3 regions of the Peribacillus sp. NPDC055009 genome follow, and region 1 is predicted to be linked to each of the others. Evidence: riboswitches for the same ligand, from Rfam matches in the RefSeq annotation. Region 1 holds a riboswitch; each other region holds the start of a gene.
What was found. A riboswitch is a leader RNA that binds a small molecule or an ion and turns the genes downstream of it on or off. The one in region 1 is predicted to bind glycine.
Positions count from the first base shown of each region.

Region 2: another riboswitch for glycine. It lies ahead of ACWF5P_RS02410 (amidohydrolase); the one in region 1 lies ahead of ACWF5P_RS12405 (amino acid permease).
Region 3: another riboswitch for glycine. It lies ahead of gcvT (glycine cleavage system aminomethyltransferase GcvT); the one in region 1 lies ahead of ACWF5P_RS12405 (amino acid permease).

Region 1 covers NZ_JBSGVZ010000006.1:250,133-254,425, forward strand. Annotated here, with positions in the region: gene ACWF5P_RS12405 (amino acid permease) at 252-1,595, opposite strand; glycine riboswitch at 1,802-1,880, opposite strand; gene ACWF5P_RS12410 (amino acid permease) at 2,383-3,771, shown strand; gene ACWF5P_RS12415 (FAD-binding protein) at 4,073-4,293, shown strand, end outside.
Region 2 covers NZ_JBSGVZ010000001.1:472,133-476,425, reverse strand. Annotated here, with positions in the region: gene ACWF5P_RS02415 (DNA translocase FtsK) at 1-684, opposite strand, end outside; gene ACWF5P_RS02410 (amidohydrolase) at 1,103-2,290, opposite strand; glycine riboswitch at 2,413-2,519, opposite strand; gene ACWF5P_RS02405 (DUF1444 domain-containing protein) at 2,757-3,563, opposite strand; gene ACWF5P_RS02400 (thioredoxin family protein) at 3,614-3,925, opposite strand; gene ACWF5P_RS02395 (hypothetical protein) at 4,035-4,293, opposite strand, start outside.
Region 3 covers NZ_JBSGVZ010000004.1:169,192-173,484, reverse strand. Annotated here, with positions in the region: gene gcvPB (aminomethyl-transferring glycine dehydrogenase subunit GcvPB) at 1-33, opposite strand, end outside; gene gcvPA (aminomethyl-transferring glycine dehydrogenase subunit GcvPA) at 26-1,372, opposite strand; gene gcvT (glycine cleavage system aminomethyltransferase GcvT) at 1,390-2,496, opposite strand; glycine riboswitch at 2,635-2,718, opposite strand; glycine riboswitch at 2,722-2,809, opposite strand; gene ACWF5P_RS09105 (DEAD/DEAH box helicase) at 3,186-4,293, shown strand, end outside.

The DNA.
Region 1 (4,293 bases):
AAGTGAAACGTCCACCAATGGGGGTTTATTCTTCAATGCCACTGATGGATGGGTGGACCAAACCGGGATGAAAAATTCATACATGACGGAAAAGGTCCGATAATATATATATTAGCTTACACTATTTTGATATAAAATTTAATGCAGTTGCCTGATATATTTGAGCAACTGTACGCAGACAGCCGAACAATGATATGTTCATAAAACAGATAAAGCCTTGAATTCATAGTGAGTTCAAGGCTTTATTTCCTTTAGCTATATTTTTTCCTAGAATTATATAGTATTACCAAAAGTATGAACCAGATTGGGGTCAAGAGCAGTGATAGTCGTGTAGCTTCAGCGAATAGCATAACAATAAGGATGAACAGGAATAATCCTAATATGGCGTAATTGACAAAGGGTGTAAAAGGAGCCTTGAAAGTCGATTTCGCTCTTAGGTCAGGCCTTGTTTTCGAATATTTGATATGGGAAATCAAGATAATGCTCCATACCCATATGAAACAGATGGCACTGATGGTCGTCACGACGGTAAATGCCTGTTCAGGTATCAGTTTGCTTAATAATGCCCCTATTGATACAACGATTGTGGATGTTAATAAGGCATTGCTCGGAACAGCCTGTTTATTTAATTTTTCCAGTTTAGCAGGGGCTTCGCCATTCCTGCTTAACGTATAAAGTATTCGGCTCGTTGAAAATAAACCGCTGTTGCATGCAGAAGCAGCGGATGTCAAAACGACGAAGTTGATGATCCCTGCAGCGACAGGAATGCCGATTAACGCAAAGACCTCTACAAATGGGCTGCTCGTGGCATCCAGTTGTGTCCATGGGTTGACGCAGAGAATGACGAATAGTGCACCAACATAGAAAAGTAAAATCCGGACAGGGATTTTATTGATGGCAGATGGAATGTTCTTTCTCGGGTTTGCCGTTTCTGCTGCGGAAACCCCGACCAATTCGACACCGACAAATGAGAAGACGACCAGCTGTAAAGATAATAGGAATCCAGAAATGCCATTAGGGAACATGCCCCCATGATTCCATAGGTTCGTTAGGGAAACCGTTCCGCTATTGGTATTGAAGCCGATGATCAAAAGGATGATCCCCACGACGATCAAGGCGATGATCGTGATTACTTTAATGATGGCAAACCAGAATTCCAATTCGCCAAATAACTTAACGGTCAAAAGGTTCAATCCTAACAGAATGACTAGGCATATTAGAGCCGGAATCCATTGAGGGATATCGAACCAATATTGCATATAGACGCCGACAGCTATGATATCGGCCATTGCGGTCATGATCCAACAGAACCAATATGTCCACCCTGTCACGAAGCCGGCCCATGGACCGACATATTCGGTTGCAAATTCAGTGAATGATGTATACCCTGCATTGGATAAGAGCAATTCCCCTAGTGCCCTCATCACAAAAAACAAGGCAATCCCTATTATCAGATAGGAAAATAAAATGGAAGGTCCTGCTAATTGTATGGCTTTTCCGGAACCTAAAAATAATCCGGTGCCAATGGTTCCTCCTATTGCGATCAGTTGTACATGTCTATTTTTTAAATCTCTTTTTAATTCTTGTTTTGCCAATTCTTACGCCCCCGTCTTTTTATAGTCTTGGTAGTGAATGAATTTACCTGAATGGTCTTGGAGAGAGGGACTGATTTTTTCGTCCAGCTTGCCTTTCCCATTGGTTTTAAAGCTGTTGTTTTTAGTCCAACCACAAAATGGACAATAAAAAAAGAGATTGGATAATACCAATCTCTTAAAGGGTTCAGAATAACAATTTTATCATTCGTTACTCTTCTGTCCTTTTGCCTGAGATTGTGAATCCTTCGGCGCTGCATCTTGTACAGTCTCTCCAGAAGCTGCTCCTGCTATAGTGTCATCCATAGCATTCATCGCTTGCTTGTATGCGGTTGTGAATAAATGTTGTCAGTGATAATCTACCACTGCTGAATCATTCATTATGCTTATAAAATAATATTGGAATTCTATCATCTATTTTTCGGAAGGTCAACAATTTTTTTTTGAAGTGAAAACGGCAATAGCTGTAGTTTTATAGTGGTCTTAATTTTTATTAAGGTACTTGAAAAATTTGTTTTTTGGATGATCACTATTATGAAATATTGAACATCATTTTTTTGAAATGATATTTTTAGATAAGGGAAATTGCCAAGATATATTTGGTAACTGTTTATTTCAAAAATACAATTGTATTTTTACAGAATATTTACTATTATAAGATAAGAAAACATAATTGAAGTGTTATTGATACTTTTTTCGATAAAGCATTTCTAACCGCAATAATTAATAGAGAGTCGTTCGTGTTAAGGATGGAAAAGCATTACCGATATTGCATCTGGGGGAGTTAAACATGTCGAACAAGGAATTAAAGAGAGGGCTGGAAGCACGTCACATTCAAATGATAGCTTTGGGCGGAACCATCGGTGTCGGGTTATTCATGGGATCGGCGAGCACGATCAAATGGACCGGGCCCTCTGTAATGCTTGCTTATGCCATCGCAGGTATTTTTATATTTTTCATCATGCGTTCCATGGGTGAGATGCTCTATTTAGAACCGACTACAGGTTCTTTTGCAACCTTTGCGAGCAGCTATATACATCCTTTGGCAGGTTATATGACTGCTTGGAGCAATTGGTTTCAATGGGTAATCGTCGGAATGTCCGAAATCATCGCGGTTGGGTTGTATATGCAATATTGGTTCCCGGATTTACCGGCTTGGATACCAGGTGTGGTCGCCATGATCATCTTGGGGGCGGCCAACCTCATTTCAGTTAAATCCTTCGGGGAATTTGAATTCTGGTTTGCGCTTATAAAAATCATAACGATCATATTGATGATCGTTGCCGGCCTAGGCCTTATCTTCTTTGGAATAGGGAATGGCGGGGATGCGATTGGATTATCGAATCTATGGGAAAATGGCGGCTTCTTTACGGGAGGCTGGACAGGATTCTTCTTTGCGCTTTCCCTTGTCGTGGCATCCTATCAAGGCGTTGAGCTTATCGGCATCACAGCCGGAGAAGCGAAAGATCCAAGGAAGACCGTAACAAAAGCTATCCAATCAATCATATGGCGTATATTAATTTTCTATATTGGTGCCATATTTGTCATCGTGACAGTCTTCCCTTGGGATCAACTGGATGACTTAGGAAGCCCATTCGTTTCAACCTTTGCTAAAATAGGTATCACAGCAGCAGCAGGAATCATCAATTTTGTCGTAATCACAGCGGCAATGTCTGGATGCAACAGTGGGATTTTCAGTGCAGGGCGTATGCTTTACACACTTGCATTGAATGGCCAAGCTCCAAAAGTCTTTGCTAAAGTATCTAAAAATGGAGTGCCGGCATATTGTACGATCGCTGTACTATTAGGATTGGGCATCGGGGTTATCCTGAATTACCTTGCACCGCCGCAATTATTCCTTTATGTGTACAGTGCGAGTGTATTACCCGGGATGATTCCATGGTTTGTCTTACTTATCAGTGAGCTTAAATTCAGAAAGGTAAATGCCGCTGAAATGGAGAAACATCCGTTCAAGATGCCGTTGGCCCCTTACAGTAACTATGCGACAATTGCCTTCTTACTGATGGTGCTGGTCGGTATGTGGATCAATCCTAGTACCCGGATTTCCTTGGTTGTCGGGATCGTTTTCCTAGCCTTGGTCGTAGCAAGTTATTACATGCTGAAAATGGATAAACGAACACCATTGGATGTTAAATCCGATGATGAAATTTCGGGATAAGAAACTCTATCAGAAAGCCCTTCTCTTAATTCGAGAAGGGCTTTTTTGTCTTTGGTGATTGTTGGAATTCAGGAGTGAAGTGGTGGAATTCACGAGTAAAATGGCGAAACTTACGAGTGAAGCTGAGAAACTCGAGTAAAACAGCGGAATTTAACGAGTAAATCAGCGAATCTCACGAGTAAAGCTAATTAGTAGTCCCCGTAACAAGGGATGCCAGCAGGGGGACGCTTATGGAATGTGTCTTCCTGACAACTTTTTCATAGGATGTAACATCATCTTTACCCGAGGAAGGGGTTATATTTTGGAAAGAACAAAACTTACCGGGCGGGTCGTTACACCTAATGATGCTGAGTATGAGCAGGCCAGGATAAATAATAACTTAAGTTTTTCTAAATTTCCAAAGGTCATTGTGTTTTGCCAGAATTCCAATGATGTATTGAATTCATTGAAGTGGGCCCGGGAAAATCATACACCTTTCCGGGTTAGGAGCGGCAGGCATAGTTATGAAAATTTTTCATTAGT
Region 2 (4,293 bases), on a different contig from region 1:
AAAGAAAGCGGGTATCTCTGAATCTTCCAGTTTTTCTTCCGCTTGTTCCGGTATAAGAACGGATGGTTCTGTCGTCAATTCCTCATGTGACACTTCTTTTGGGATTTCAGGAATCGATGCTGGAATCCCGATATCGGGTTCTTCCTTTTTTAGGACGGGCATTTTGCTTTCTAATTCATATTCGACAATTTCTTCAGAAACGACTGTTTTTTTTTCCGGACGACGGAACCCATAAATGGGTGAAGGGATTTCCGTCGGACGGAATGGAGTATTTGAAGGGACTATTTTTGAGACTTCCTCCCGTTCGAAGTTTCTCCGTTTTGGTTCAGGATCCCTCACAGGCCTTCTTGTTTCTTTGGCCGCGCTCCCCTTTTTTGGTTCATGATCTTCCCTGTTTCTTTCCCTAGGCTTTCTTTTGCTCTGTTCACGATCTGGAATGAGCGGAAACTTGAACTGCCCTTTTGGATATTGAAACAGGATTTTCGTATCAGGGTCTGGCGTCTGCGACATTTTTTCCACTTTTTGATTGTAAACCTTTATTTCTTCTTCCTTTGACTTTGCAAGCTTTGAAAAATCCATTTTCCTTAATGTCTCTTCATCAAGCGGTTCATCTATAATAATCTCTTCAATTTCAATAATTTCCTCTGCTTGGAACCATTTTTTCATCTTATTTAGCCATTTCAAAACTATCACTCTTTCTACATCTGTAGTTATGTAACTAATTCTACCAGTTATTTTAAAAATATCGAGAAAATTTAAGCTAAATTGGGATTAGTATCTATTTTTTTATCGCACTCTTACTAACTTAACGTATTTCGCAGAACTCCTACCCTATTAAACCCCTTCTGGTATGAGTTTAAACCTGCACTTCGTGAAATAACATTAGCCCTTAGTCTACTATTTAAATAAAACACCGCTGTTAAATCGCGTTTACAAAGAGATTAAGTTTTCATGCCGCGCAAGAAGCAGACTGGTCAATTCATTGAAGCATCCTTCACGAAACCTCCGGTGGCATCCTGAAACCCATAAAACACCGTTCGTTAATACCGAACGGTGTTTTGTGGGTTTCTGCACTTTTTTGCAAACAAATATACCAATGGAACTATTCCCATTCATAAAAATCGCATACAACTTGGGCCACTGATTTGGATGCGATCAAAAGGGCATCTTCATCAATGTCGAATTTGGGATGGTGATTGAAATATGCCTTCTCCACCCCTTTTGGTTTGCAGCCAATGTAAAAGAAGCAGCCAGGAATCTTTTCTGCATAATACGAAAAATCCTCTGAACCAGAGAAAACCGGAAATTCCATAACCTTTTTAATATCTTTGTCTTTCATGCTTTCCAGACTATTTTTCACGAATCCAGTCAATTCAGGGTCATTATATAACGGAGGATAATCAGGCACATATGTTAGTTCGCACTGAACATCAAATTCCGTTTCTATCCCTTTAACGATGCGGTGGATTTCCCTATCGATCAGCTGTTGGGTCTCTGCTGTCATATAACGAACATCCCCTTCAATTTCTATACGATCTTTAATGACATTAAAGCTTCCTTTTCCATCGAAGGAGCCGATTGTGACCACGCCCATATCAAAAGGGTTCAAGCGGCGGCTGATCACGGTTTGTACGGCTGTCACGAAATGGGCGCCTGCCACAATGGCATCATTGGCCATATGCGGGGACGAACCATGGCCGCCTACACCCTTAATCGCCAGCTTGAAATAGGTCCGTCCAGCCATCGAATAGCCGCCGTGATACCCGGCAACCCCTGCAGGATGGGACGGAAATAAGTGGATTCCAAAAACGGCATCAAGTTCATCCAAAAACCCTGATTCCATAATGCTCTTTGCTCCACCTGGGGGTGTTTCTTCTGCATGTTGATGGATTATTTTAATCGTACCGGATAGGGAATCTTTAAGCTCATTGATGCAGTCTGCCAGAACCAATAAATAAGCGGTATGCCCATCATGTCCGCAGGCATGCATGACACCTTCATTTTTTGAACGGAACGGGACATCCGCTTCTTCTTTAATCGGCAACGCATCGAAATCCGCACGGAGACCTATCGTTTTCCCAGGTTTTCCGCCTTCGATCGTTACGATGATCCCTAATCCATTTCCTACATTCGTTTGAATCGACATATCCTTACCCTTATAAAAATCAATGATATATTGTGCCGTTTTCTCTTCTTTGAAGGATAGTTCCGGGTTCTCGTGTAAATGACGGCGGATTTGAACCATTTCCCCTTTACGGGCTTCCAGCATGTTCATTAATTTGCTTTTCACGTTCACGTTTATTCTCCCCCTTATTTCAAGTTGAGCATATTAGTAGTTCCATGTTCGCTGCATGCCTTCCGATGCAAAGTGCCAATTAAAAAAGGGCAGAGAAGGATTGCGTAAACTTACCGCTCCCCTTCTCTGTCCTTTTCACCTGAGAGTTTAGCTCCATTTTTGGTCATGGAGATTTCCCCTTTGGTGGCATACTGCTTCCTGCGCACTCTCCAGAGCTGCGTCCAGCTGCGGTTCCATTTACCTGAGAGATTTGCTCCAAGGGATCTTTTTGGGACTTGCTCCTTCAGTGGCTCAATGCTGCACTCTCCCACAACGTTCATCCGCTTGTTCTTTTTATATTCTCAAAATATTCCAATTATATTATCGCCGATTAAAAAATAAATATCAACTCTGAGTTATAAACTCTATTAAACTTTAAAAGGACCGCTGCCAGATGCTGACACGGTCCTTTTGTGATTCATTATTGTTCAGGCTTTTTGTTTTTACCCATAATGAAGATGGGCTCCAACTCATTTTCTTCGTAAAGGAATGATAGAGCCGTTATCGGAACATGACCGCTGGCAAAGAAGCTCATCGCCATTTGCGCAAGAATATCATAGCCCGTATCATTCTTCACATCGGCAATGATGATGACATCCTGATGGGGAATGGCCACAGCCATGGTTCCCTCGATCTTGTCCTTCATTTCCCGAAGCCATGATTCATTTAAAATCCTGCTGGCATCATATCCATCATTCGTGTTCAAAAAATAAAATGCATTACCTGCAACGATATCCGACTTCATTTCAGTGGTGAGGGAACGGGCATTGAATAGGGCAATTTCACGGATCCTGTCACCCTGCCAATTTTCCCGTTGAATCATCTTTTCATCTATAAGACGGTAGGTTTTCCCTAAATCAAGGGCATAAAAAACCCGGGTTTCAGCCGTATGCTCATCGAATAAAAACGGATTTCCTTCTTCGGATTCCATTGGAAAGGAGGTCGAGCGGATGACTGGGAAAATGAATTTCTCCTTGCCTTCCATACTGTGTTCTTCCCCCATCACATTCAGGGCCTCTTCCACGTAATAGGTAATTTCATCGATGGCCTTTTCCTGTACGTTTTCATAGTTAGCAAGCACAGGAGGCAACTCGATGGTAATCCCCTTCCCGGTCTTCACATTTTCCACCCGTAACGTATCTTGCTGGCTATCGAATTTGAATGAGCGATTCTCATCTTTTAAACGCTCCTTCAAGATATTTTTCAGCTTCGTGCTGTCCATTTTCATGACGGACCCTCCTCTTCATTGAAAAATCCCCAGCGAGAAGGGGAAATTGATTATAGTGATTGAATGAATTCCTCAATTTGTTCTTGCGTTTTGCGATCCTTGCTCACAAATCTGCCTAGCTCCTTGCCATTATCATACGCAATGAAACTTGGTATACCGAATACATCATTAGCCGCACACACATCGATGAATTCATCACGGTCCACATAAATGAATGTAAAGTCAGGAAATTTCGTTTCAATCTCCGGCATTATCGGTTCGATTACACGGCAATCTCCACACCATGTTGCTGAAAAAAGAAAGATATGTTTGCCTTCATTTTTAAATGCATCATATTGCTCTACTGTTTGTAATTTTTCCATTTGTATATTCCTCCTGCTCTAAATGACACCTTATTTTTTATAATCCCATCATACCAGAGTCTCCAGGAATCAACCATTAATACGGATCGGTTGAAAGTCACTGGTCCTCTTATTTCTGGGGCACGGATGAAACGATTTCCATCATTTGTTTTGCATCGGTTTTTAATTGGTCTTTATCCGTTTCGGTTGTCAGCTTCACTCCGCCGATCCCCACTGCAAGCTCATACTTTTCTTTCGGTATCTCTTTAATCGAAATAAAGCCGAATTTATCATCGGTTTGAAAAGAATGCAGTACTTCAAATTGATCCTCTTGTTCCTTTATGGCCAAATATAACACGGAGCTGTCTTCTTTTTCATTCGGATTGACA
Region 3 (4,293 bases), on a different contig from region 1:
TTCAAAAATGAGTGATTGATCTTGATTATTCATGTTGATCCCCCAATTCCTGCGCAAGTGCATCAATTTCTTCTTTTGTTCTAAGTTCAGTTACCGCAACCAGCATATGGTCTTTCAGCTCAGGATAAACCGTCCCTAAATCAAAGCCGCCGATCATCCCTTTTTCAAAAAGGCTTTTATTGATTTCTGAAAACGAAGCAGGCAGTTTAATGATAAATTCATTGAACGAAGGACCGTCGAATATCACTTCCACCCCTACTGCCATAATTGCTTTTTTCGCATAATGTGCTTTTTGAATATTTTGCACGGCCATTTCCTTGACACCCTTTTTCCCAAGGGCGGTCATTGCAACAGAAGCTGCCAACGCATTCAAAGCTTGATTGGAACAAATGTTGGATGTGGCTTTGTCACGGCGAATGTGCTGTTCACGAGCTTGTAGCGTTAGTACAAATCCCCTTTTACCATTTTCATCCACGGTTTGACCGACGAGTCGGCCCGGAACTTTCCGAACAAGTTTATTAGTAACCGCAAAATATCCACAATGAGGTCCACCGAATGCCGCTGGAATGCCGAATGGCTGAGCATCCCCCGTTACGATATCTGCACCGAGTGCACCAGGGGATGTCAAAGCTCCCAATGCAAGCGGATTACTGGAAACGATAAACATGGATTTGACGCCATGAATGATTTCTTCCATTTCCTTCAATGACTCGATCCGACCAAAAAAGTTCGGATATTGCACGATCACTCCTGCAATGTCCTCATTCGCCAATTCCTTTAAAGCAGCTAAGTCCGTCACACCGTCTTTATAAGGAATTTCGATCACTTCCACGCGTTGCCCTTTCGCATAAGTTTTCACGACTTCTCTTGATTCAGGATGAACGGTTCCTGAAATGAGAATCTTCTTGCGGCGTGTCTGTCCTGAAGCAAGCATGGCTGCTTCAGCCAGCGCTGTCCCGCCGTCATACATGGAGGAGTTAGCCACATCCATGCCCGTCAATTCACATATCATCGTTTGATATTCAAAGATTGCTTGAAGCTCTCCCTGTGAAATTTCAGGCTGATAGGGTGTATAAGCCGTGTAAAATTCAGAACGGGATAGAACATGATCGACGATGACCGGTGCATAATGGTCATAGACACCCGCACCAAGGAAGGAAGCATAGTTTTTAAGATCCGCATTCTTGGCAGCAAGCCTTGATAATTCTTTCATTAATGCTGGTTCCGATTTAGCAGGCTTGATATCATATTCTCCTTGAAAACGAACGCTCTCAGGGATATCATTGAAAAGTTCTTCAGCAGTGGATACCCCTATCGCTTTCAGCATTTCTTGTTTATCTTGCTCTGTCATGGGTAAATAACGATGTTTCATCTAATGACCATTCCCCTCTATTTACGTGGTTTTTTATAAAAAGGTGTTTGTATTATAACGGCTTTCAAACGTTTGGAACGGATCTCCACTTCGACTTCCGCATCCAGCACTGAAAATTCCTTATCGATAAGTACCAAACCCACGTTTTTCTTCAACGTTGGTGATTGGGTACCGGTCGTGACCTCGCCAATGACTTTATCACCGCTGTAGACCTTATACCCATGACGTGGAATGCCACGGTCTATCATTTCAATTCCCACAAGCTTGCGAGGAGCTCCTTTCTCCTTTTGCTCAGCAAGAACGGCTTTCCCGAAAAAATCAACTTCCTTATCGACTTTTACTGCAAAACCAATCCCGGCTTCTATCGGGGTGATGTCTGCTGAAAGCTCCTGCCCATACAACGGCAGTTTCGCTTCAAAACGCAGGGTATCACGAGCACCTAATCCAATCGGCTGAACTCCCTCTTCGTTTCCGGCATCCATAATCGCCTTCCAAAGGGCTGGACCATTTTCACTGTCACTATATATCTCAAAGCCATCCTCACCAGTGTATCCAGTACGGGATACCATCGTGGAGATACCGTTAATCATGACATTTTCCTTGAACTTGAAAAATCCAATTTCACTTAAAGCAGTATTTCCCGATAGTTTTTGTAAAATCTTCTCTGCAGCTGGCCCTTGAAGTGCCAGCTGTGTATAGTCACTAGATACATTCTTGATTTGGACATCTTCCGATAAATGAGCTTGCAGCCAATTGAAATCTTTTTCTGTGTTCGCTGCATTGACCACGAGCAGATAGTCATCCTCAGACCTTTTATACACGATTAGATCATCAACCGTGCCTCCGTTTTCATAACACATGGCGGAATATTGGGCACCGCCCTGTTTCAGCTTTGATATATCATTAGTCAGCATCTTTTGTAAAAAGGAAAGGCTCCCAGGACCCTTAACATCGACTTCACCCATATGGGAAACATCGAATAACCCAGCTTTTGTACGTACGGCTTCATGTTCGTCCTTTATACCCGAAAATTGGACAGGAAGTTCCCAGCCGCCAAAATCAATCGTTTTACCTCCGTATTCACGATAAACCTCAAATAGTGGTGTTCTTTTTAAATCGGTCAAAAAATGACCCCCTTCAGATTTTTTTAAATTAATTGGCTTCATTATCAAAAGCTTCTTGTCATTACGCATCAGATATATCCTGATTCATGATGTGAAAAAAGCACAAAAAAGGACAGAGAAAGCCCGTTTGAGCTTTTTCTCTGTCCTGAAACCTGAAAGTTTACCTATGTAATAGGTTTTCCCCTTTGGTGGCCGTCCCAAAACGGACGGCGCTCTCCAGAGTTGCGTCCAATAAGAGTTCTTTTGCCTGAGAGATTCACTGCTAAGTTTGCTCCTTCGGCGCTACATCCGTAGTCTCTCCCCTTATCTTCACCCGCATATAAATGGTCTACCAATGAAAGGAAGCGAATAAGCCACCAAACATCGGTAAAACCTCTGAGCATCGTGGAATGCATTCTCTGCCAATTCTCCTGAAACCTCAGAAACCGTTTGATTGGTCTCCTTCAGTAATCTTGGATAAATTAGAAGCCTATAGCCCATACTAAGAAAACGCGAACTGCAAAATCGATGTACAAAGATTCTTTGTAGCGTTGGGAAATTGGAATTTTCTAAATATACTTATATCCTACCCTAAGAAACTTATCTCTGCAATATCTTTTGAAGAGAAATATTTTTCTTACTTCACATATGAAATGTTCGGGTTTTGACCTTTTATTAAGGAAAATATGATTTAAGAGGGAGTTATTTCTATGAAAATCAATATATCCTTTAATTCTGAATGGAATGACGAGTTTCTGCAAAAGATGGAAAATGACGGTCCATGGGGAAACTGGGAGCTTTATAAGCTCGCGGTTCAAATGGAGGAAAATCTTATCATCCCTGATTTTGAAGGTTTACAGGCGCCCAAGCACCTTCCGCAGTTAACCCCACTTCCCCATCAATTGGAAGCAGCCAAGCAAGTGGTGGAAAAGATGAATGGAAAGGCCATTTTAGCTGATGAGGTAGGGCTCGGAAAAACAATTGAAGCTGGATTGATCCTAAAAGAGTATATGATTAGGGGCCTTGTAAAAAAAGTTTTGATCCTTGTTCCGGCTTCCCTTGTCACACAATGGGCTTTTGAATTGAATACCAAGTTTCATATACCGGCAGTCGTTCAGAGAAAAAGCTATGTTTGGGACTCCTGTGATGTGGTCATTTCATCCATTGATACAGCGAAACGAGCTCCACATCGAGATATCATTTTCAAGCAGGAATACGACTTCATCATTATTGATGAAGCTCATAAACTTAAAAATAATAAGACGAAGAACTATGAATTCGTCCAAAATCTGAAAAAGAAATTTTGTTTACTCCTGACAGCCACTCCGATTCAAAATAAAGTCGAGGAAATTTTCCACCTCGTTTCGTTATTGAAACCAGGCCACTTGGGAAATGCCTCACTTTTTTCAGAAAAGTATAAAGGGAAAGGCCGGAACATAATTGAAGATGAACACCTAAAGGAACTTGTCAACACTGTCATGATTCGAAACCGGCGGGCCGATACTGGCATTGAATGGACAAAACGGCATGTGGAGACCATCACCATTGAATTTTCTCCAACGGAACAAGCATTGTACGATGCTGTTTCCAAATTCAAACCTATTTCGGATGGTTCTAAAGGAAGCGCCTTTTCGGCTCTCACTCTCCAAAGGGAAGCATGCAGCAGCAGAGAGGCGGTCTTTTATACATTAAAGAATATGAAAAATAAATATGATCAGCCTTCCCCTGACTTTTTGGCAAAGCTTGATGATTTATTTTCTAAAGTGAATGAAACGGTTCAGAACTCAAAGGCTGAAAAAGCTTTGGAACTGATCAAGA